DNA from 2 places in the Micromonospora sp. WMMD714 genome. Region 2 is predicted to be linked to the other one. Evidence: predicted binding sites of a transcription regulator. Region 2 holds the regulator's gene; the other holds the start of a gene.
What was found. The regulator HrcA, encoded in region 2, represses chaperone genes, less so after heat shock. The targets are predictions, from matches to a motif close to GGTTNGCACNCTCNNNNNGAGNGTGCNAACC.

Region 1: the regulator HrcA is predicted to act here: its motif matches at 6,797-6,827, upstream of groES (co-chaperone GroES).

What each region holds. Positions count from the first base shown of each region.
Region 1 covers NZ_CP120744.1:645,781-657,348, forward strand. The annotation lists gene O7625_RS02875 (helix-turn-helix transcriptional regulator) at 1-396, opposite strand, end outside; gene O7625_RS02880 (WhiB family transcriptional regulator) at 653-1,036, shown strand; gene O7625_RS02885 (non-reducing end alpha-L-arabinofuranosidase family hydrolase) at 1,276-2,715, opposite strand; gene O7625_RS02890 (molybdopterin-dependent oxidoreductase) at 2,896-4,500, opposite strand; gene groL (chaperonin GroEL) at 4,630-6,276, opposite strand; gene groES (co-chaperone GroES) at 6,349-6,663, opposite strand; partial or broken gene O7625_RS02905 (methyltransferase domain-containing protein) at 6,924-8,150, shown strand; gene ybaK (Cys-tRNA(Pro) deacylase) at 8,296-8,775, shown strand; gene O7625_RS02915 (substrate-binding domain-containing protein) at 8,988-10,088, shown strand; gene O7625_RS02920 (ATP-binding cassette domain-containing protein) at 10,208-11,032, shown strand; gene O7625_RS02925 (ABC transporter permease) at 11,029-11,568, shown strand, end outside.
Region 2 covers NZ_CP120744.1:78,179-89,746, forward strand. The annotation lists partial or broken gene O7625_RS00350 (LAGLIDADG family homing endonuclease) at 9-827, opposite strand; partial or broken gene O7625_RS00355 (PhoH family protein) at 816-1,511, opposite strand; gene O7625_RS00360 (serine hydrolase domain-containing protein) at 1,759-3,108, opposite strand; gene O7625_RS00365 (histidine triad nucleotide-binding protein) at 3,350-3,709, opposite strand; gene O7625_RS00370 (16S rRNA (uracil(1498)-N(3))-methyltransferase) at 4,171-4,905, opposite strand; gene dnaJ (molecular chaperone DnaJ) at 5,210-6,355, opposite strand; gene hrcA (heat-inducible transcriptional repressor HrcA) at 6,429-7,451, opposite strand; gene O7625_RS00385 (DUF4870 domain-containing protein) at 7,688-8,290, shown strand; gene hemW (radical SAM family heme chaperone HemW) at 8,428-9,651, opposite strand; gene O7625_RS00395 (enoyl-CoA hydratase-related protein) at 9,671-10,453, shown strand; gene O7625_RS00400 (hypothetical protein) at 10,550-11,413, shown strand; gene O7625_RS00405 (MOSC domain-containing protein) at 11,513-11,568, opposite strand, start outside.

The DNA.
Region 1 (11,568 bases), 570 kb from region 2:
GTCGGCGACCCGGTGCCGGGCGGGCCGGCCGGGCGCGGAGAGCAGCAGCAGGGCCTTGGCCACCGCGCTGGTCAGGTCGTGGTCGGCGCCCTGGATCAGGCCCCGCGCCCCGGCGCTGATGGTGGCCGCCGCCGCCTCCGACTCCTCGGTGCCGAGCAGCAGCACCGAGGCCTGGGGCGCACGGGCCAGCACCCGGCGGACGAAGCCGGCGCTGTCCGGCCGGGTGAGCGCCGTGTCGGCGAGCACCACGTCGGCCGGGCGCTCGGCGAGCCGCAGCATCACCTCGGGATCGGAGACAGCCGTCCGGACGACCGCGGCCAGGCCGAGTCGAGCCGCCGCGTTCGCCAACTGCTGCGCGGCGAGCGGTGTCCGAACGCATACGAGAACGGTACGCACGGTGTTCTCCTCTCCGGACACGAGCAGACCATGACGGGCTCCACCGGGGAGGAGGTTCCCGGCAATCCTCCGAACTTTTCCGACATTTGGGGCATCTGACGCAAGCTGCTCGGCTTTTCGATCTCAACACGTGTGAGTCGGCGAGGGTTCGGGTACCGAGGCTGCACGCCGGAAGCGCGGTACGCCAGCGCGGACCACAGCCCGGACGCCGGTTCAACGAGGATCTCCGCGGTGCCGCGCGGGAGGAGGGGTGCTGATGTCGAACGTACGCAGACTGCCCGGTCCCATCGTCGACCTGTGGGACTGGCAGCGTCTCGGTGCCTGCCGGGGCCGGGACAGCGCCCAGTTCTTCCACCCGGACGGTGAGCGGGGGTCGTCCCGCCTGCGCCGGGAGTCCAGCGCCAAGTCCGTCTGCGGGGGTTGCCCGGTCCGGGCCGAGTGCGCCGCCCACGCCCTGTCCGTCCGCGAGCCGTACGGCGTCTGGGGCGGGCTCAGCGAGTCGGAGCGGCTGCGGCTGCTCGCCCTCGGCTGGGAGGACCTGGCCGACCGCCGGCAGACCCGGGTCGACATCGCCCGGATGGAGGCCCGCCTCGGCGCTCCGCACAAGACCGCCGTGCCGGCCCAGCGCAAGATCGCCTGACCGACCCAGCACACCTCGACGAGGCCGCACTCCGATCTCCGGAGCGCGGCCTCGTCGTTTCCCGGTCATGGTCCGCCGCCGGGCCGACATGCACGAGAAGCGGGGCGGGTCCGGCACAGCCGGACCCGCCCCTTCATGCCACCCGATCCCGCTCCGAGCCGTCGTGCGGCTCACCCGGTGCGGCGTTCGCCGCCGGTCGCGGAGGTCAGGAACAGCGGGGTCGCACCTGCGTCACGCCATCAGCGCTGCAGGGTCAGCAGACCCGGCCGGTACGGCAGGAGGCCGTAGTCACCGCCCGAGTTCGTGGCGCGGCCCTGGTAGAGCAGCTGCAGGTTGCACGGGTCGATCGTGTTGGTCTGGTCCGCGCTGGTGCGCAGCAGCTCGCCGTGGCTGATGTCGTTGGTCCAGGTGGCACCGCTGTTGGCCTTGCCCGCGAACGGGTTGCTGTAGGTCGTCGCGTTCGGCGTCCAGGTGCCGCCCAGGCTGGTCGCCGTGAACGAGCGGAAGTAGCGCTCCCAGGAGCTGGTCCGGGCCTCGATGATCATCAGGTACTGGTTGCGGCCCGCGACCTTGTAGACCTGCGGCGCCTCGAAGATGTTCTCCGAGGTGTCGCTCATGATGGTCGTGTAGTTGGAGCCGAAGCTGCCCGGGAAGTTCCCGATCGGCATGATCTGGCGGTAGATCTTGCCGTTGTCACCGGCGAAGAACAGGTACATGTTCTGGTCGTCGCCGATGATCGTCTGGTCGATCACGCCGGTGCCGGAGTCGGTGATCTTCGCGGTCGACAGGGTCTGCGCGGCCGACCAGCCGTTGGCGTTGGCCGGGTTGGTCGACGTGCGGTACGAGAACGACGTCGGGCCCCACTGGTGGGCCAGGATCCAGATGTTCTTCGGCGCGAAGTAGAACAGCGACGGCGCGACGGTGCTCTGGCTCATGGTGTTCTGGGGCGCCGTGGCGAGCTGGTTGAGGTTGTCGACCAGGCCGAAGTTCATCGAACCCCAGCCGCCGGTGGCGCTGCTGCTGTGGGTGGTGGCGTACACCAGCTGCTTGCCCTGGTAGGGGGCGATGGTGAAGTCCTTGAGCGACGCCCAGCCGGACTTCGGCTGCGCCAGCGGGCCGGTCGACGACCAGCGGTAGGACGTCGGCAGGGCGCAGTTGCCCGTCGGCGGCGGGGTGGTCGGCGGGGGCGTGGTCGGCGGCGGGGTGGTGGGGGGCGGGGTGGTCGGCGGAGGCGTGGTCGGCGGCGGGGTGGTCGGGTTCGGCCCCCCGTTGCAGGCCACCCCGTTGAGCGCGAAGCTCGTCGGGACGGGGTTGCTGGACGTCCACGCGCCGTTGAAGCCGAACGACACCGAGCCGTTGGTCGGGATGGCGCCGTTGTAGCTGACGTTCTTGGCGGTCACCGCCGAACCGCTCTGCGTCACGGTGGCGTTCCATGCCTGCGTCACCGACTGGCCGGAGCCGAAGGACCAGGTCAGCGTCCAGCTGCTCAGCGCGTCGCCCAGGTTGGTGATCGCGACGTTGGCGCCGAAGCCGCCGCCCCACTCCGACGAGACGGTGTAGTTCACCGAACAACCCGCCGCCGCGGCACCCGCCGGCAACGCGGTGACGATCGACGCCGATGCCAGCAACGCGACACCGGCCGAGACCAGGCCGACATTGGCCGATCTGGATCTGGACATAAAACACCCTCCTGATGGGACGGGACGTGCACATTGGTGGTGGTCGTTGTTAGGTGAACGTTAACAGTCGCATCAGCGATGTTACGGGAGCGCTCCCACAGCCTCAACCCTCGATACCACGGAGGATTTTCCATCCATCAACATATTGATCATGCCTGATGACCGACGGATGGTGGGTAATCAGCGGACAGTGACCGTGACCCGGTGCCAGCCGGTCGCCCCGTCCGGAGCCACCGGCGCGGCCAGCACGGTCTGGGTCGCCCCCTCGCGGTCGGTCGCCCGCACCTGGAGGATGTGCTCACCCGGAGTCGCCGCCCAGCGCCACGACCACTGCACCCAGGTGTCCACCGACACCGCCGGGGCGAGGGTCGCCTCCTGCCAGGGGCCGCCGTCCACCCGCACCTCCACCCGGCTGATCCCCCGGTGCTGTGCCCAGGCCACCCCCGCCACCACCACCTCACCCGCGGTCAGCCGGTTGCGCGGACGCGGGGTGTCGATCCTCGACTGCGTCTTCACCGGCCCCTGCGCCGACCAGCCCCGCGGCACCCAGTACGCGTCGAAGTCGGCGAAGCTGGTCAGCTCCAGCTCGGTGACCCACTTGCAGGCCGACACGTACCCGTAGAGGCCGGGCACCACCATCCGCACCGGGAACCCGTGCTCGACCGGCAGCGGCTCGCCGTTCATCCCCACCGCCAGCAGGGCGTCCCGGCCGTCGCGCAGCACCGCCGTCGGGGTGCCGCAGGTCCAGCCGTCGACCGAACGGCCGACCACCTGGTCGGCCCCCTCCTCCGGCTCGGCCTCGTCGAGCAGCGCCCTGATCGGCACCCCCAGCCAGCGGGCATTGCCGATCAGGTCCCCACCCACCTCGTTGGAGACGCAGGCCAGGGTCACGTACCGCTCGACCATCGGCCGGGCCAGCAGCTCGGCGAAGGTCAGCTCGATCGGGTTACGCACCCGACCGTGGATGCGCAACCGCCAGGTCTGCGGGTCGACCTGCGGCACCACCAGCGCCGTGTCGATCCGGTAGAACCCGCCGTTCGGGGTGGTGTAGGGGGCGAGCTGGGCCAGGGACAGGTCCGCGCCGGGCGGCACCGGCGGCGCCGCCACCGCCGGGGTGGGCAGGGCGACCGCCTCCCGGGCCGCCGAGACACCCCGCCGGCCGGCGAGCCAGTGCCCACCCAGCCCCACCACCGTCGCCGTGCCCGCGAGCAGGCCGGCCCCGCGCAGGAACCGCCGCCGGGACTCCGGGTCGGTCGACTCCGACGGCTCCGACCCGACGGGCGGCCCGCCAGCCGGAAGCGACCCGGGGTGGGCGGCCGGTAGCGGGGTGGGCGGCTGCCAGGGCCACGGGTCGAGCTGCCAGGGACCGGCCACGAAGGCCCAGAGCACCAGCCCGCCCAACCCCCCGCCGACCAGGGCGGGGAGCGCGTCGGCGGCATCCGCGCCGGCCCGGGTGAGCGCGGCGGCGGCACCGATGCCGGCGAACGCCGCGATACCGGCCAGCCCGACGGCGAGCCGGCGCGCGGCCAGCACGCCGATCCCGGCGGCGAACGCCGCCAGCAGCACCGCCGTGCCGACCAGCAGGGCGATCTTGTCGTACCGGCCGAAGACGTCGATGGCGAACTGTTTGAGCGGCTCGGGCACCACGTCGACCACCACCCCGCCGACCGCGATCAGCGGCGCGGAACGAGGACCGGTGAGGACGGCGACCGGCTCGGCGACACCGATAGCCACCACGGCGGCGGTGACCCCGGCCAGCGCGGCGAAGCCGCGGGGGGTGCTCATCGGGCAAGTGTCGTCGATCGACCGCCCCGGCCGCCAACCACGTCACCGTTCCGTAAGCAGGTGCCCCGCATACGTCAGGGCGCACCGCCGACGTACGACGGTGCGCCCTGAACCGGATCTGGCGCGGGGTCAGAAACCCGGGCCGTGCTGGTGGCCGTGGCCGTGCCCGTGGCCGTGCCCACCGGCGGCGGCCGGCTCCGGCTGCTCCGGCTTCTCGACCACCAGGCTCTCGGTGGTCAGCAGCAGGCCGGCGATCGACGCGGCGTTGGTGACCGCGTTGCGGGTCACCTTCACCGGGTCGATGATGCCGGACTTCACCAGGTCGACGTACTCGCCCTTGGCGGCGTCGAGGCCGTGGCCCCAGTCCTGGCCGGCGACCTTCTCCACCACCACGTAACCGTCGTGGCCGGCGTTCTGGGCGATCCAGCGCAGCGGCTCGACCAGCGCCTTGCGCACGATCGAGACGCCGACCTTCTCGTCACCGGTCAGGCCGAGGTCGTCGTCGAGCACCGAGCGGATCTGGGCCAGCGCGGCGCCGCCGCCGGGGACCGTACCCTCCTCGACCGCGGCCTTGGTCGCGGCGATCGCGTCCTCGATGCGGTGCTTGCGCTCCTTCATCTCGACCTCGGTCGCCGCGCCGGCCTTGATGACCGCGATGCCACCGGAGAGCTTGGCCAGCCGCTCGGCCAGCTTCTCCCGGTCCCAGTCGGAGTCGGACGCCTCGATCTCCTTGCGGATCTGGGCGACCCGGTCGGTGACCTCGGCGGACTTGCCGCCGCCGTCGACGACGGTGGTGTTCTCCTTGTCGACCACGACCCGCCGGGCGGTGCCGAGCGCCTCCAGGCCCACCTGGTCGAGCCGGTAGCCCAGCTCCGGGGCGACCAGCTCGGCTCCGGTCAGGATCGCCATGTCCTGGAGCATCGCCTTGCGCCGGTCGCCGAAGCCGGGGGCCTTGACCGCGCAGACCTTGATGGTCTTGCGGAGCGCGTTGACCACCAGGGTGGACAGCGCCTGGCCCTCGACGTCCTCGGCGACGATCAGCAGCGGCTTGCTGTTCTGGAGGACCTTCTCCAGCAGCGGCAGCAGCTCCTCGATCGCCGAGATCTTCTGCGTGGTGATGAGGATGTACGGGTCGTCCAGCACCGACTCCTGCGACTCCGCGTCGGTGACGAAGTTCGGCGAGATGAAGCCCTTGTCGAACTGGAGACCCTCGGTCACCTCCAGCTCGGTGGTGAGGGTGGAGCCCTCCTCGACGGTGATGACACCGTCACGGCCGACCTTCTCCATCGCCTCGGCGATCAGCTCGCCGATGGTGGCGTCCTGCGCGGAGATCGTCGCGACGTGCGCGATCGACTCCTTGTCGGCCACCTCCACGGCCCGGCCGAGCAGCGCCTCGGAGACCTTGGTGGCCGCCGCGTCGACGCCCCGCTTGAGGCCGGTCGGGTTGGCCCCGGCGGCCACGTTGCGCAGGCCCTCGCGGACCATGGCCTGGGCCAGCACGGTCGCGGTGGTGGTCCCGTCGCCGGCGACGTCGTTGGTCTTCGTCGCCACCTCCTTGACCAGCTGCGCGCCGAGGTTCTCGTACGGGTTGGTGAGCTCGATCTCCTTGGCGATGGTCACACCATCGTTGGTGATCGTGGGCGCACCGAATTTCTTGTCCAGGACGACGTTGCGCCCGCGCGGGCCGAGGGTGACCTTGACCGCGTCCGCGAGGGCGTTGACACCGTGCTCCAGCAGGTGCCGGGCGTCGTCCGAGAAGCTCAGGATCTTCGCCATGAATGTCCCTTCGAAGCGACGTCGCCCCGGCCCGGCGAGCCGGACCGGGGCGACGACACTGGAATCGGTTGGTTACTTCTCGATGACCGCGAGAACGTCGCGGGCGGAGAGCACCAGGTACTCCTCGCCGGCGTACTTGATCTCGGTGCCGCCGTACTTCGAGTAGAGAACGGTGTCGCCGACCTTGACGTCGAGCGGCACGCGGTTGCCCTTGTCGTCGATCCGGCCGGGGCCGACGGCGAGGACGGTGCCCTCCTGCGGCTTCTCCTTGGCGGTGTCGGGGATCACGATGCCCGACGCCGTGGTGGTCTCAGCCTCGTTCGCCTGGACCACGATGCGGTCCTCGAGCGGCTTGATCGCAACCTTGGTCGCGGTAGTCACGGGCATACCCTCCTGGGGTACTTGGTTTCGTTGCCGGCCGAGAGTCCGACCAGCGTCAATTGCCACATGCCACCGGGCGGGGCCGTCGTCGCGGGTGCCGGTCCGCCTGGCGTTCAGCACCCGGACCGGATGGCCCGGACGCTGGCACCCTCGGGGTGAGAGTGCTAATCGCAGGTTATTCCTCGGCTAGCACTCCGTCAAGGAGAGTGCCAACGAGACACCTCCCCGTGTCGCCCCGGTCCGGCACCGGAGCGGACAATGGGCGGGTGGATCTGGACCAGTTCGCCGCCCTGCGTACCCCCGAGGGGTCGGCCGTGCTCGCTGCGGCGACCGAGGTGGCCGGCGGCGACCCGCTGGTCGCGGCGGCGGCGCTGCGCTCGCGCGGGGTGCCGGCCGGGCTGGCCGCCGCCGCGCTGACCCAGGCCGAGCTGCGCCGCCGGGCGGTCGGCAAGTTCGGTCCGGAGGCCGCCGGGATGTTCCTCACCCGCCCCGGCCTGGAGCAGGCCACCCGCCGCGTGGTCGCCGACCGGCGGGCCGCCCGGCTCGCCGCCGCCGGGGTGCACACCCTCGCCGACCTGGGCTGCGGCCTCGGCGCCGACGCACTCGCCGCCGCCCGCGCCGGAATCCGGGTGTACGGGGTGGAGGCCGACCCGGTCACCGCCGCGCTGGCCGCCGCGAACGCCGAGGCGGCCGGGCTGGCCGCGATGTTCACCGTGGAGTGCGGCGACGCGACCGCGTTCGACGTGACCCGGGTCGACGCGGTCTTCTGCGACCCGGCCCGCCGGCGGGCCGGCACCGGACGACGGATCTTCGACCCGGACGCCTACTCGCCATCGTGGGACTTCGTCACCGGGCTGGCCGGGCGGGTGCCGCACACGGTGGTCAAGGTGGCCCCCGGCCTCGACCACGCGCGGATCCCGGCCGGGACCGAAGCGGAGTGGGTCAGCGTCGACGGCGACCTGGTCGAGGCGGCCCTCTGGGGTGGCCCGCTCGCCGGGGTGCCCCGCCGGGCGACCGTGCTGCGGTCGGAGCGGCCCGCCGCCCGGCAGCGCGCGTCGGACGGCCCGGGCGAACCGGCGACGCGCAGCCTCCAGGTGACCGGCGCGGGCGACGCGGAGGCGACGGTCGGACCGGTGCGCCGCTACCTCTACGACCCGGATCCGGCGGTGGTCCGGGCGCACCTGGTCGCCGAGCTGGCCGGCACGCTGGACGCGACCCTGGCCGACCCGAGCATCGCCTACCTGTACGCCGACACCCCGCGGCCGACCCCGTTCGGCCGCTGCCTGGAGATCGTCGACGTGCTGCCGTTCTCGCTGAAGCGGCTGCGGGCGCTGCTGCGGGAGCGGCGGATCGGCCGGGTGGAGATCCTCAAGCGGGGCTCGGCGCTGGTGCCCGAACAGCTGCGCCGGGACCTCAGGCTGGCCGGGGAGAACCCGGCCAGCCTGGTGCTGACCCGGGTGGCCGGGGCGCCGACGGTGCTGATCGGCAGACCGGTCGCGGATGCGGGCGCGGGCGTCGATGCGGCTGCGCGAGTGGGCGTGGACGCGGGTGCCGGCGTGGACGCGGGTGCCGGAGCGGGCGTGGACGCGGGCGTGGACGCGGGTGCGGATGCGGGTGCGCCCGGCTAGCGTGACCGGCATGGCGGGACGGGCCACCGCGGCGACGGCGCTGCTGACCAAACGGAAGATCGCGCACCGCACCCATCCGTACGACGTCTCACCGGACGCGCCCGACTACGGCGCACTGGTCGCGGCGGCGCTCGGGGTGCCGCCGGAGCGGGTGTTCAAGACGCTGGTCGTCGAGGTGGACGGGGCGCTGGCGGTGGCGGTCGTCCCGGTCACCGGCGAGCTGGACCTCAAGGCGCTGGCGGCGGCGCTGGGCGGCAAGCGGGCCGCGCTGGCCGACCGGGCCGTGGCCGAGCGGAGCACCGGATACGTGCGGGGTGGGATCAGCCCGCTCGGTCAGCGACGCCGGTTGCCGACGGTGGTGGACGTCTCCGCGCTGGCCCACGGGACCGTCTACGTCTCGGCCGGTCGCCGGGGGTTGCAGCTCGAACTCGCCCCGGCCGACCTGGTCGCCCTGAGCGGGGCCGGCACCGCGCGGATCGCCGCCGGCTGACCGGGCCGGCGACAGCGGTCGCAGACCGGACACGGAGCGTGATTACCGGACGGGTGTCCCGGAGGTGACAACCGCGTTGCTGAATTGTTACCGCCGCCAACAAACTTCTGACCTCGGCACCCTTGCGCCCGGGATGTGAGCGGGAATACGTTGCCGGACACAACAAAACACCGACCACTCCTTCCCCCACCCTCGAAAGGACCCGTGCAGACATGCGCAAGGGCTTCCTCACCTTCGCCGCCGTCGGCCTGCTGGCCACCGGCAGCATGGCCGCCTGTGGCGACGACTCCAAGAGCAACGAGGCCGGCGGCAGCACCGACAAGAAGCCGAAGATCGGCGTGATCCTGCCGGACAGCAAGTCCTCCGCCCGCTGGGAGACCGCTGACCGCAGGTTCCTCAAGGAGGCGTTCGACGCCGCCGGTGTCGAATCGGACATCCAGAACGCCCAGAACGACAAGAACGCCTTCCAGACCATCGCCGACCAGATGATCACCGGTGGGGTCACCACCCTGATGATCGTCAACCTGGACTCCGGCACCGGCAAGGCCGTGCTGGACAAGGCGAAGTCGCAGGGTGTCGCGACGATCGACTACGACCGGCTCACCCTGGGCGGCTCGGCCCAGTACTACGTCAGCTTCGACAACGAGGCCGTCGGCAAGCTCCAGGGCGAGGGCCTGGCGAAGTGCCTGACCGAGAAGGGCGTCAAGAACCCGACGGTCGCCTACCTCAACGGCTCGCCGACCGACAACAACGCCACCCTGTTCAAGAACGGCTACGACTCGGTGCTCAAGCCGAAGTTCGAGTCGAAGGAGTACACCAAGGGCCCGGACCAGTCGGTGCCGGACTGGGACCCGGCGCAGGGTGCCACGATCTTCGAGCAGATGCTCACCCAGACCGGCGGCAAGATCGACGGTGTGCTCTCCGCCAACGACGGCCTCGGCAACGCGGCCATCTCGGTGCTGAAGAAGAACAAGCTCAACGGCAAGGTCCCGGTGACCGGCCAGGACGCCGACGTGACCGGCCTGCAGAACATCCTCGCCGGTGACCAGTGCATGACCGTCTACAAGGCCGTCAAGAAGGAGGCCGACGCGGCCGCCGAGCTGGCCATCGCGGTGGCGAAGGGCGAGCGCAAGGAGACCGGTCAGACGGTCAAGGACCCGGAGAGCGGCCGGGACGTCCCGTCCGTCCTGCTGGAGCCGAAGGCGATCGACAAGTCGACCGTCAAGGACGTGGTGGCCGACGGCTACGTCGACAAGGCCAAGCTCTGCACCGGCGCGTACGCCGCGCTCTGCACCGCTAACGGCATCAGCTGACCCGTACGACGAGCGTCGTACCCCGTCGACGCGACGCCGCCCGGCACGGAACCTCGTGCCGGGCGGCGCTCGCCGCCGGACGGGCTCCGAGACCTTCCCTCCGTCCGAAGGAGACCCCCGTGTCCGCGACCCCCCTGCTGGAACTGCGCGGGATCGACAAGAGCTTCGGTCCCGTCCAGGTCCTGCGCGACGTCGCCCTCGCCGCCCACGCCGGAGAGGTGACCGCACTGGTCGGCGACAACGGCGCCGGCAAGTCCACCCTGGTCAAGTGCATCAGTGGCATCTATCCGGCCGACGCCGGCGAGTTCCTCTTCGACGGCCGCCCGGTGAGCATCAACAGCCCCCGGGACGCCGCCACGCTCGGCATCGAGGTCGTCTACCAGGACCTCGCGCTCTGCGACAACCTCGACATCGTGCAGAACATGTTCCTCGGCCGGGAGAAGCACAGCGGGCTGGTGCTCGACGAGCCGACCATGGAGCAGATGGCGGCGGAGACCCTGGCCGGGCTCTCCGTACGGACGGTGAAGTCGCTGCGCCAGCACGTATCCAGCCTCTCCGGCGGCCAGCGGCAGACCGTCGCCATCGCCAAGGCGGTGCTCTGGAACAGCAAGCTGGTCATCCTCGACGAGCCGACCGCCGCGCTGGGCGTGGCCCAGACCGCCCAGGTCCTCGAACTGGTCCGCCGGCTGGCCGACAACGGCCTGGCCGTGGTCCTGATCTCGCACAACATGAACGACGTCTTCGCGGTCTCCGACCGGATCGCCGCGCTCTACCTCGGCCAGATGGTGGCCCAGGTGAAGACCACCGACATCACCCACTCGCAGGTCGTCGAGCTGATCACCGCCGGCCGCTCCGGCAACCTCGGCCTCACCGGCGAGCCGGTCACCGCCGGTAACGGCACCGGCGCGGCCCCCGCCGACACCACTCCAGGAGGCGTTCGATGACCACCACCGCCGTGCGCAAGGAAGGCCCGGCGGCGGTCACGCCGTCGCCGACCGTCGGCAGCCACCTCCGCGGCTACTGGGGCCGGGTACGCGGCGGCGACATCGGCGCGCTGCCCGCCGTACTCGGACTGATCGTGCTCTGCACGGTCTTCTCGGTCATGCGGCCGTCGTTCCTCACCGCCGGCAACTTCGCCAACCTGTTCACCCAGGGCGCGGCGGTCACCCTGATCGCCATGGGGCTGGTCTTCGTCCTGCTGCTCGGCGAGATCGACCTCTCGGCCGGCTTCGCCAGCGGGGTCTGCGCGGCCGTCCTGGCCAACGTCGCCACCAAGGCCGGCTACCCCTGGTACGTGGCGGTGCTCGCCGCGATCCTCACCGGTGTGGTCATCGGCACCGTGCTCGGCTTCCTGGTCGCCAAGATCGGCATCCCGTCCTTCGTGGTCACCCTGGCCGGGTTCCTCGCCTTCCAGGGCATCGTGCTGATGCTGATCAGCGGAGGCTCCAACATCCCGGTCAACGACGAGGTGCTGGTGGCC
Region 2 (11,568 bases):
CCCTCAGCCTCCCGCACCCGCCAGGTCGCCACCCCACCAAGTGACTGGACCAGGTAGACGACGTCGTCGCGCAACCGGGCCGACGTCGTCGAGTACTGCACCCGACAGGTGCGCCCCGCCTGGACGACCGGCCCCCCGTCGGTGTCCAGCAGCCCCTGCAGGACGGCCAGCCGCACGTCGACGCCGTTCTGCAGGTAGACGTCCGGCACGAACTTGGTCGCGGACTTCGCACCGGCTAGACCCAGTTCACGAAGGACGAGCGTCACCGGGTTGGCGACGATCACCCCGCCCCGGTGACCGTCGACGTGTCGGAGTACGTAGTCGTAGTCGTTCTTGCGCACCGGCTCGATGCCGGGCAGTGCCGCAGCGAGCGCGTCGGCCAGCTCCGGGTCGGCGGTGCTGAAGGCCGGGGTGGTCCGCGACGAGATGGCACCGTCGCCGAGCAGCAGACCGAGGGCGTACGGGTCGAGCGGCACCTCCTGCGACTCGAGCTGCACAGGTGCCACGACCGGAAGTTCGTACCGGCGGACGTGGCCCCGCCACTCCTTGCCGATCATCTCGCGCGTCTCGAGGGTGCGCCGACCGCCGCGCCGCTTGTCCTCCGGGGTGGCCACGGTCCAGAGGTGTTCACCGCAGCAGAGGGTGGAGGCACCGTCCTGGGTCGTGACCCGGTAGACCTGCTTGGGCCCCTGCGGATAGATGCCGATCACCGGCGTGGGCGTCCCATTCGAGCCGATGACCAGGTCACCGACCCGCAACGAACCGAACGGCCGGAAACCTTCCGGAGTCAGCACCCGTGCGTCGTACGGCTGCGCGCGACCCCGCATATAGGCCAGCGGCGCCACCTCGATGGTGCCGGCGGCCATCAGCTTCGGGATGGAATCCGGGTCGAGCATGTCGTGCAGCGCGTCGTAGAGCGGGCGCAGGTAGGGGTCGATCTTCTCGTTCAGGGTGCCCGGCAGGAAGCCCAGCCGCTCGCCCGCCTCGACCGCCGGGCGGGTCAGGATGATCCGGCTGACCTGCTTGGCCTGGAGCGCCTGGACGGCCTTCGCCATCGCCAGGTAGGTCTTTCCGGTACCCGCCGGGCCGATGCCGAAGACGATCGTGTTCGCGTCGATCGAGTCGACGTAGGTCTTCTGCCCCAGCGTCTTGGGGCGGATGGTGCGCCCACGCCGGGAGAGGATGTTGAGGGTGAGCACCTCGGCGGGCCGCTCGGTGCCGCCCTGTTCGAGCATGCCGACGGTACGCCGGACAGCGTCAGTGGTCAGGGTCTCGCCCTTCTCGATCAGTTCGAGCAGCTCGCCGAAGAGCCGCTCGGCGAGCGCGTTGTCCGCGGGCGCACCGGTGATGGTGATCTCGTTGCCGCGGACGTGCACGTCACTGGTGACCGAGCGTTCGACGAGTCGGAGGATCTCGTCGCCCGCGCCGAGCAGGTTGACCATGATCTTGGCGTCGGGGACCGTGATCCTGGTCTGCACCCGGGGCGGGCCGGGAGGTGGGGTGCCGGTCATAGATCGGGCCGTGGGGCCCTGCGCCACCTGCTTCCATCTCGCGCCGTGCCCTACTGGCGCGGCGTGCGGACGATACCCCCATCGTATCCGCTCCGCACCGGCGGCACCGTGTCCATTTCCCCGCCCAGCGGCCCCGCCCAGTCGCCCGCCCGCCCGACCCATCTCCCCGCCCCGCCCGCCCGACCCATCTCCCCGCCCCGCCTGCCCGGTCCACCCGCTCGGCCCACCTGCCCGGCCCGCGGGGCCGTCAGACCCGGAAGTCGTACCGGTCGAAGGTCTCCTGACGGCGGGTGAAGCGGTAGGTCGCCCAGTGCATCCCGACCACCGTCCCGTCGGCGTCCCGGGTGAGCCGCAGCAGCTCCCCGGTCTCCCGCCCGGAGACGGTCCGGAACACGTCCGCCGAGCCGGGCACCGGCGCGAAGACCGCCGGCGGCCTGCCCGCCGGGTCGTCCGCTCCCCGGGCCCGCAACGCCCCGTCGTGCCAGGAGAAGACGTACTCGAAGCCCTCGCCCCACCACCGGCCGAGCAACCCGCGCAACGGTCCGGGCGCACCCGGACCGGGACGCCACGGAACGATGTCCGCCGGATCGTGCTCGGCGGCGGCGGCCAGCAGCCGGTGCGGCAGCTCCAACGCCTCGGCGGCGGTGCCCGAGGAGGCGAGCACCGCACAGCCCATCGCCCCCGCCGTACCGTCACCGCCCCGCCGGCCGTAGACCCCGGCCAGGAAGCCGGGCATCGCCCCGTCGTGCCCCACGTGCACCACCCGCTCCGGGTACGGGACCAGGATCAGTCCCAGCCCGAAGCCCGCCGACCAGGCGGTCTCGTCGGTGGTGGTCACCGGCCAGCGCATCTCGTCCAGGGTGGTCGGGGCGAGCACCGCCCCGGTCGGGTCCAGCGCCGCCGGGTCGGCCAGGAACGCCGCCCACCGGGCCATGTCCGTGGCGGTGCTCCACAGCTGGGCGGCCGGGCCGACCGCACCGAAGTCGGTCGGCGGCTCCGGATGCGCCTCGTCGGAGTACGCGTCGACCAGGAATCCGGTCGCCGCCGACGGCCCCGGGTCGACCGAGGTGTCGGCCAGCCCCAGCGGGGTGAGCACCCGCTCGGCCAGCACCTCGGCCCAGGTCCCGCCGCACAGCACGCCGACCAGCCGGCCGAGCAGCGCCATCCCCAGGTTGGAGTAGTGGTAGCGGCGGCCGGCGGGCAGCACCCGCTCGACCCGGGCCAGGTCGGCGACCAGCTCGTCCAGCTGCGGCGCACGCAGGGTGTCCCAGACGTCGCCGTACGGCTCGCGTTGCAGCCCGGCGGTGTGCGACAGCAGCCGGCGTACCGTCAGCTCGCCGTGCGCCGGCAGCTCCAGGTGCCGGCCCAGCGGATCGTCCAGGTCGAGCAGGCCGGCGTCCCGGCACTGCATCACCAGCACCGACGTGAAGGTCTTGGTGACCGAGCCGATCCGGAACCGGGTCGCCGGGCCGAGCGCGGCGTCGGTGCCGGTCCCGCCCACCTGGTACGCCCAGAGTGGACGGTCGGCCCGGTGCAACGCCACCGCCAGGGCGGGCACCCTGGCCTGCGCCTGGACCCGCTGCACCATCCGCACCATCCGCTGGTGCACGCCCGGCCCGGCGACGTCCACTCCCGCCCCGGCGGTCACCCCGGATTCCGGGCCACCGGCCGTCACCTGCCCCGACCCTCGACCGTCACGTCCCCCGCCCGACCGGTCGTCACGCCCCCCGGCCCACCGGCCGCCCCGTGCCCCCACCCGGCGGGCGTCACGTGCCCCCACCCGGCGGGCGTCCCGTGCCCGCGCCCACCGACCCGCAGAGATCCCCGCGCGGCGGGGGTCACGCCAGGTCCCGGGCCAGCATCGGGCCGAGGGGGGCACCGCCGAGCAGGTGGGCGTGCACGTGGAAGACCTCCTGGCCGCCGTACGGGCCGGTGTTGAACATCAGTCGGAAGCCGTCGCCGGTCAGTCCCTCGTCCTCGGCCACCGCAGCGGCCGTGGCCAGCACCTCGCCGGCCAGCCCCGGGTCGCCCTGGGCGAGCGTCACCACGTCGACGTAGTGCTCCTTGGGGATGATCAACACGTGCACCGGCGCCTTCGGGCCGATGTCGCGGAAGGCGAGGGTGGTGCCGGTCTCCCGGACGATGGTGGCCGGAATCTCCCCGGCGACAATGCGGCAGAACAGACAGTCGTCTCCCATCCACCCAGTCTAGGTACCACCCCCACTCCCCCCACTCCCCCACCCACACCCCTCCTCTCCCACCCACCCCATCCCCCTCGCCCTCCCTCGCCCTCCCTCCCCATCCCCGGCCCGGCCCGCCCTCCCCGGCCCGCCCCGCCCTCCCCGGTGATCAAGAGGTTTACGTCAACCTCAAGCCCTCAGGACGACCCAAACCTCTTGATCACCGGGGCTACCTCGCGGCAGTCGGCGTTGATGGTTGGTGATCAAGAGATTTGGGGCGGGGTGGGCGTGGTGGGGTGGCTTAAACCTCTTGATCACCGGGGAGGGCGGGGCCGGGCGGGGAGCCGGGCCAGGCGGGAGGAGCCGGGCCAGGCGGGAGGAGCCGGGCCAGGCGGGAGGAGCCGGGGCCGGGCCGGGAGATGGGGCCGGGCTGGGAGACGAGGCGAGGCCGGGCGGGGAGGAGCTGGGGGCGGGTGGGGTTACCAGCGGGAGAGGCGGGTGGCGAGGACGCTGAGGGCCGCTACGCCGGCGGTGGAGGTGCGCAGCACGGTCGGACCTAGGCGTACCGAACGGGCACCGGCCTCGGTGAAGGTGGCCAGTTCGGTCGGGGCGACGCCGCCTTCCGGGCCGACCACCAGGACGATCTCGCCGGTGGCCGGCAACTCGACCGTGGTGAGACGTTCGTCGGCCTCTTCGTGCAGCACGAACGCCGCTGCCGCCCCGGCGACCCGTCGGGCCACCACGGTGGTCGACTCGTCCGGTGCCCCGGCGATCACCGGCAGCCGTGCCCGACGGGCCTGCTTGGTCGCCTCCCGCGCCGTCGCCACCCACTTCGCCCGAGCCCGTACGCCCCGGTCGCCGCGCCACTGCACCACCGAGCGGGACGCCGACCAGGGCACGATCTCGTCCACCCCCACCTCGGTCATCGCCTGTACCGCCAGCTCGCCCCGGTCGCCCTTGGCGATGCCCTGTACCACGACCAGCCGGGGGACGTCCGCGTCGACGTACCCCCGGGAGGTGACGGTGAGGTCGAGGGTGCCCCGGCCGACGGCGGTGACCACGGCGGCCGCGGTGCCGCCCCGACCGTCGGCGAGCAGCAGTTCCTCGCCGACGTGTACCCGCTGCACGGTGGCGGCGTGATGCCCCTCGGGGCCGTCCAGGATGAACTGGTCGGCGGTGGGCAGCGACTCGACCAGGAACAGTGACGCGGACACGACGGTCAGGCTAACCGGCCGGGGCGCACCCGGGTCGACCCGGCTCCCGGCCGGGCAGACGTGCCAGGCGCCTGCCCCGACCAGGACCGGCAAGGCTCGGCCGGGCACACCCGAATCCGGACCGGGCGCGCACGGCCGGGGCACGCACGAACCGGGCAGACGTGACCGGGGCGCACCCGGACCGGACAGGCACGGCCGGGGCGCACCCGGACCCGGCACGCACAGCCGGGCGCACCCCGACCGGACCGACGTGACCGGGGCACACCCGAACCGGACAGGCGTGACCGGGGCGAAACCGGAGCGGTCAGGCGTGGCCGTTGAAGGCGTCGCGCATCCGGGAGAAGAAGCCGCCCTGCTTGCTCAGCTCGGCGACCTCCTCGCCCCGGGTCTTGGCGAAGTCCCGCAGCATCTTCTCCTGGTCGGCGTCGAGCTTGGTGGGGGTCCGCACGTCGAGGTGGACGTAGAGGTCACCCCGGCCGGTGCCGCGCAGGTGCGGTACGCCCCGGGCGCGCAGCCGCAGCGTGCTGCCGGGCTGGGTGCCGGCCTTGACGTCGACGGTCTCCTCGCTGTCCAGCGTCTTGATGGTGAGCCGGGTGCCCAGCGCGGCGGCGGTCATCGGGACGGTGACCCGGCAGTGCAGGTCGTCGCCCTTGCGGGAGTAGACGTCGTGCGGGCGCTCGTGGATCTCGACGTAGAGGTCACCGGCGGTGCCGCCGCCCGGGCCGACCTCGCCCTGCTGGGCCAGCCGGATCCGCATGCCGTCCTCGACCCCGGCCGGGATCTTGACGGTCAGCGAGCGGCGGGTCCGCACCCGGCCGTCGCCGGCGCAGGTGGGGCAGGGGTGCGGGATGGTGGTGCCGTAGCCCTGGCAGACGGTGCACGGCCGGGCCGAGACGACCTGGCCGAGGAAGGTGCGCTGCACCGACTGCACCTCGCCCCGGCCACCGCACGCCTCGCAGGTCGCCAGGTGGGTGCCGGCCGCGGTGCCCGCCCCGGAGCAGGTGGTGCAGAGCACGGCGGTGTCGACGGTGATCGGGGCCTCGACACCGAAGGCGGTCTCGTGCAGGTCCAGTTCCAGCCGCAGGATCGCGTCGGCACCCGGCCGGGTACGCGGGCGCGGACCCCGCGCGCCACCCGCCGCGCCGCCGAAGAAGGCGTCCATGATGTCCTGGAAGCCGACGAACGGTCCCGCCCCGCCGGGGCCACCGGGGCCGCCCGCGCCCCCGCCGCCCGGGGCGAGCGGGTCGCCGCCCAGGTCGACGATCTGCCGCTTCCGGTCGTCCGAGAGGACCTCGTACGCGGCGTTGATGTCCTTGAACTTCTCCTGTGCCTCCGGGTCCGGATTGACGTCCGGGTGGAACTGCCGCGCCAGCTTGCGGTAGGCGCGCTTGATCTCGTCGTCGGAGGCTTCCCGGCTCACCCCGAGAATGCCGTAGTAGTCCCTGGCCACTGCGTTCCGTGTCCTCATGTTCGTCTCGCGTTGCGCCGGTCGGCGGCCGGAGCCGGCCGTCGGCCCTGACTGGTCAGTTCTGGGCCAGCAGCTCGCCCACGTAGCGTGCCACGGCACGCACCGTGGCGATGGTGCCGGGGTAGTCCATCCGGGTCGGGCCGAGCACGCCCAGCCCGCCGACGATGGTGCTGCCCGGGCCGTACCCGGTGCTGACCACCGAGGCGGCGCGGAGGTTGTCCACCTCGTTCTCGTCGCCGATCAGTACCCGGGTGGTGCTCGGTTCCGCCTCGCCGATCAGCTTGAGCAGCACGACCTCCTCTTCGAGCGCCTCCAGGATGGGTCGCAGCGAGCCCTGGAAGTCGAGCAGGCCACCCCGGGTGAGGTTGGCGGTGCCGGCCAGCGCGAGCCGCTCCTCGGTGCGCTCCACCAGGGTTTCCAGCAGCACGGTGGAGAGGGTGGTCATCGCGCCGCGCAGGTGCGGCGCGCTCTCGTCGACCAGTGCCTGCACCAGCGGCGGAGTGTCGGACAACCGACTCCCGACCAGTTTTTCGTTGACCAGCCGGCGCAGGTCGGTGACGTCGTCGGCGGGAACCGGTGCGGGCAGCTCGACCAGCCGCTGCTCGACCCGCCCGGTGTCGGCGATCATGACCAGCATCAGCCGGGTGGTGGAGATCGGCACCAGTTCCAGGTGGCGCACCGACGACCGGGCCAGCGACGGGTACTGCACCACGGCGACCTGCCGGGTGAGCTGCGCCAGCAGGCGTACGGTGCGGTGCACCACGTCGTCCAGGTCGACCGCGCCGACCAGGAAGCGCTCGATGGCCCGGCGCTCGGCCGGGCTGAGCGGCTTGACCCGGGAGAGCCGGTCGACGAAGAGGCGGTAGCCGCGGTCGGTGGGCACCCGGCCCGCGCTGGTGTGCGGCTGCCGGATGTAGCCCTCCTCCTCCAGCACCGCCATGTCGTTGCGGACGGTCGCCGGGGAGACCCCGAGCTGGTGCCGCTCGACCAGCGTCTTGCTGCCGACAGGCTCCTGCGTGGCGACGTAGTCCTCGACGATCGCCCGCAACACGGCCAGCTTGCGGTCGTCGAGACCCATCTCCCACCTCCTGGTGCACGTCGACCGGGGCAGCCGCTGCCCCGGCAACCGCTCTGGCACTCGACTGTAGCGAGTGCCAGTCTACGTCGGCAGTACCGCCGCCGCGATGATCAACGACGGACCGTCGGTCCGGCCGGCTCCGGCGGGCGGCCGGACCGGTCGCTGACCGAACGTCGAGGCCAACGTCACCAGTGTCGCTCTGGTGCGCCCTTGCCGGCAGCCCCTACCGTGACGGCATGACTGAACCACCTCGCCCGCCCGGCGCGGGGGACGGCTTCCCGCCGGACCCGACCGCTGGCCAGGGCTCGCCATACGAGCCGCCCACCGCACCACTGTCCGGTGCCCCGGGGTCGGGCGGCTATCCCCCACCCGGGGGGTATCCCCCACCCCCCGGTGACCAGCCGCCGTCGGGCGGCTACGGCCCGCCGGGTGGCTACCCGCCGGCGGGTGGCGGATATCCGACCGCCGGCACGTACGGCGCACCGACCGGCGGGTACGCCAACAGCGAGGACAAGACCTGGGCGCTGGTCGCGCACTTCGGCGGGGCCGCCGGTGCGCTGATCAGCTTCGGCCCGCTCGGCTTCGTCGCCCCGCTGATCGCCTACCTGGTACGCGGGCAGCAGTCGCCCGCCGTCCGGGCGCAGGCGCTGGCCGCGCTGAACTTCCAGATCCTCTGGTCGATCATCGCGTTCGTGCTGCTCTTCGTGAGCTGGTGCCTGCTCTTCCTGCCCAGCATCGCGGTCGTGGTGATCCAGATCCTGTTCGGGATCATCGCCGGCATGAAGGCGAACGAGGGTCAGGCCTACCGCTACCCGATGTCCGCCAACTTCATCAAGTGAGCCCCGGCCGGCCGCTCCCCCGGCCGGCCGGGTACCGCCTGCGCGCCGGCCCCTGCCGCAGGCCGGTGGTGCGGGTCGACGGGTGGTCGTCTCGACGGGTCGGCCCGGTGTCGCCGCCGGCCGGTCCGGTGGCGCGCTCAGGGCAGCAGGTCACGGACCACCGCGTCGGCCAGCAGCCGGCCACGCAGGGTGAGCACCGCCCGCCCCCGCGGGTAGGCCACCGGGTCCAGCAGCCCGGCGGCGAGCGCCCGGTCGGCACCGGCCCGGCCCGCGTCGTCCAGCGCGGCCAACGGCAGCCCGGACGCGAGCCGCAGCCGCAGCATCACGTCCTCCGTGTGCATCTCGTCCGGGGTGAGCACCTCGCGGGCCAGGCCGGGTGAGTGGCCGGCGGCGAGCCGCTGCGCGTACGTCGTGGGGTGCTTGACGTTCCACCAGCGCACCCCGCCGACGTGGCTGTGCGCCCCGGGGCCGAGGCCCCACCAGTCGGCGCCGGTCCAGTAGAGCAGGTTGTGCCGGCACCGGGCCGCCTCGGTGCGCGCCCAGTTGGACACCTCGTACCAGGAGAAACCGGCGGCGTCGAGGGCGGCCTCCGCGGCCAGGTAGCGGTCCGCCGCCACGTCGTCGGAGGGGTACGGCAGCTCACCGCGCCGCATCCGGGCGGCCAGCCGGGTGCCGTCCTCCACGATCAGGGCGTACGCGCTGACGTGGTCGGCCCCGGCGGCGACCACCTGGTCGAGCGAGGCGGCGAAGTCCTCGGCGCACTCCCCCGGCGTACCGTAGATCAGATCCAGGTTGACGTGGTCGAACCCGGCGTCGCGGGCCTCCCGGGCGGCCTCGACGGCCCGGCCCGGGCGGTGGGTGCGGTCGAGGACCGCCAGCACTCCGGCGGCGGCGGACTGCATGCCCAGCGAGATCCGGGTGTAGCCGGCGGCCCGCAGGGTCTTCAGCGACCCGGGGGTGACCGACTCGGGGTTGGCCTCGGTGGTCACCTCGGCGTCGGCGGCCAGCCCCCAGGTGCGGTCGATGCCGTCGAGCAGCCGGGCCAGGTCGTCGGCGGGCAGCAGGGTCGGGGTGCCACCGCCGACGAAGACCGTGTCGACCCGGGGCGGTGGGGTGTCGCCGAGCACCCGGGCGGCGAGCGCCAGCTCGGCCAGCACCGTGTCGGCGTACGACTCCCGGCTGACGCCCCCGCCCAGCTCGGCGGCGGTGTAGGTGTTGAAGTCGCAGTAGCCGCAGCGGCTGGCGCAGAACGGCACGTGCAGGTAGACGCCGAAACCGCGCTCACCGACGGCCCGCAGCGCGGTGCCGGGCAGCGCGCCGTCGACGGGAACGGTCTCACCATCTGGAAGGACGCCGGGCATGGCCACTAGTGTGCCCGGCATGACCTCTCCCGACCGACTCGTGCGGGTCGCCACGGCCCGTGGGGTGACCACGCTCACCCTGGACAGCCCGCACAACCGCAACGCGCTGTCCACCGCGCTGATGACCGAGCTGCTGGCCGGGATCGCCACGGCGGTCGCCGACGACGCGGTCCGGATGGTCGTGCTGGACCACACCGGCCCGGTCTTCTGCTCCGGGGCCGACCTGAAGGAGACGGCGGCCGCGTACGCCAGCGGGTCGGTGCCGGCCGGGATGCTCGGTGACGTGCTGGTGGCCCTCCGGGAGTGCCCGAAGCCGGTGCTGGCGCGGGTGGCCGGGCCGGCACGGGCCGGCGGGCTGGGCCTGATCGCGGCGGCCGACCTGGCGGTCTGCGCGCGGGAGGCGACGTTCGCCTTCACCGAGGTGCGGATCGGGGTGATCCCGGCGGTGATCTCGGCGACCGTGCTGCCCCGGCTGCACCCCCGGGCCGCCGCCGAGCTGTACCTGACCGGCGACACCTTCGACGGCCGACGGGCCGCCGAGGTGGGCCTGGTGACCGCCGCCGTGCCGGCCGACGAGCTGGACGCGGCGGTGGCCCGGTACTGCGCCTCGCTGGTGCGGGGAGCGCCGGGGGCGCTGGCGGGGACGAAGGAGCTGCTGCGCCGGCCGGCCGCCACCGACCTGCGCGCGGAGGTCGCCGAGCTGTCCGCCCGCTCCACCGGTTACTTCCTGTCGGACGAGGGCCGGGAGGGGGTGGCGGCGTTCCGGGAGAAGCGGGACGCGGCCTGGGTGCCCCGGGATTGACCTGGTTTCTTCCGATTCCGCGCGGGAACGTGAACCGGTCGACCGACCCGGGAGCGCGACTCGGCGACGTACGCTAGGCGAACGCCGAAACAGGAGGTGCGGGTGCGGACGCGGACATTCGTGGCAGCCGGTGTCGTGGTGGCGTTGTTCGCCATCGTCGGAGGCTGGGGAGTCCGACAGCTCGACGGGGAGCTGCGGCTTCCTCTCGCGGGCCGTAGCTGCACCGTCCAGGCCGACGGCACCGTCCGGTTGGACGCCGAGCAGATGGCCAACGCGGCCACCATCGCCGCGATCGGCATGCAGCGGCAGATGCCCGAGCAGGCCGTGGTGGTCGCCCTGGCCACCGCGTACCAGGAGTCGGGGCTGCGTAACCTCGCCCACGGTGACCGGGACTCGCTCGGCCTGTTCCAGCAGCGCCCCAGCCAGGGCTGGGGCACCCCGGACCAGATCCGCGACGAACGGTACGCGGCGAAGCGGTTCTACCAGGCGTTGAAGAAGGTCCGTGGCTGGGAGCGGATGGAGGTCACCGACGCCGCCCAGGCGGTGCAGCGGTCGGCGTACCCGAAGGCGTACCAGAAGTGGGCGGACGAGTCCCAGGTGCTGGCCCGGGCCCTGCTCGGCGAGGCGACCGGCGCGGTGGCCTGCACGGTCGGGCGTACCCCGGTGATGCGCGGGCAGGAGGCGGCGGCCGAGCTGACCCGCGGCCTCACCCTGGACTGGGGGTTGCCCGACGCCGGTGTGGTGGCCGAGCTGACCGACGTGACGGTGCCCGCGACGGACGCCCGCGACGGCTGGCGGTACGCGCACTGGCTGGTCTCGCACGCCCCCGACCACGGGGTGAAGCGGGTCCGCTTCGACGGCCTGGAGTGGAGCGCCGACAACGGCCGGTGGGCGAAGGTGTCCGACGACCGGCCCACCGGCGCCCGGGTGCTGGCCGAGGTCTTCGCCGACCCGGCCTGAAACCGGCGGCGTTCCTGAAGCCGGCGGTTTTCCTGAACCCAGCGGCGGGCCTGAACCCGGTGGCGGGCCTGAGCCCGGTGGCGGGCCGGTGCGGTGGGGTCAGCCGGGGGCCGTCAACCGGCGGCGGACCTTGTCCATCGTCGGCCCGGGCAGCT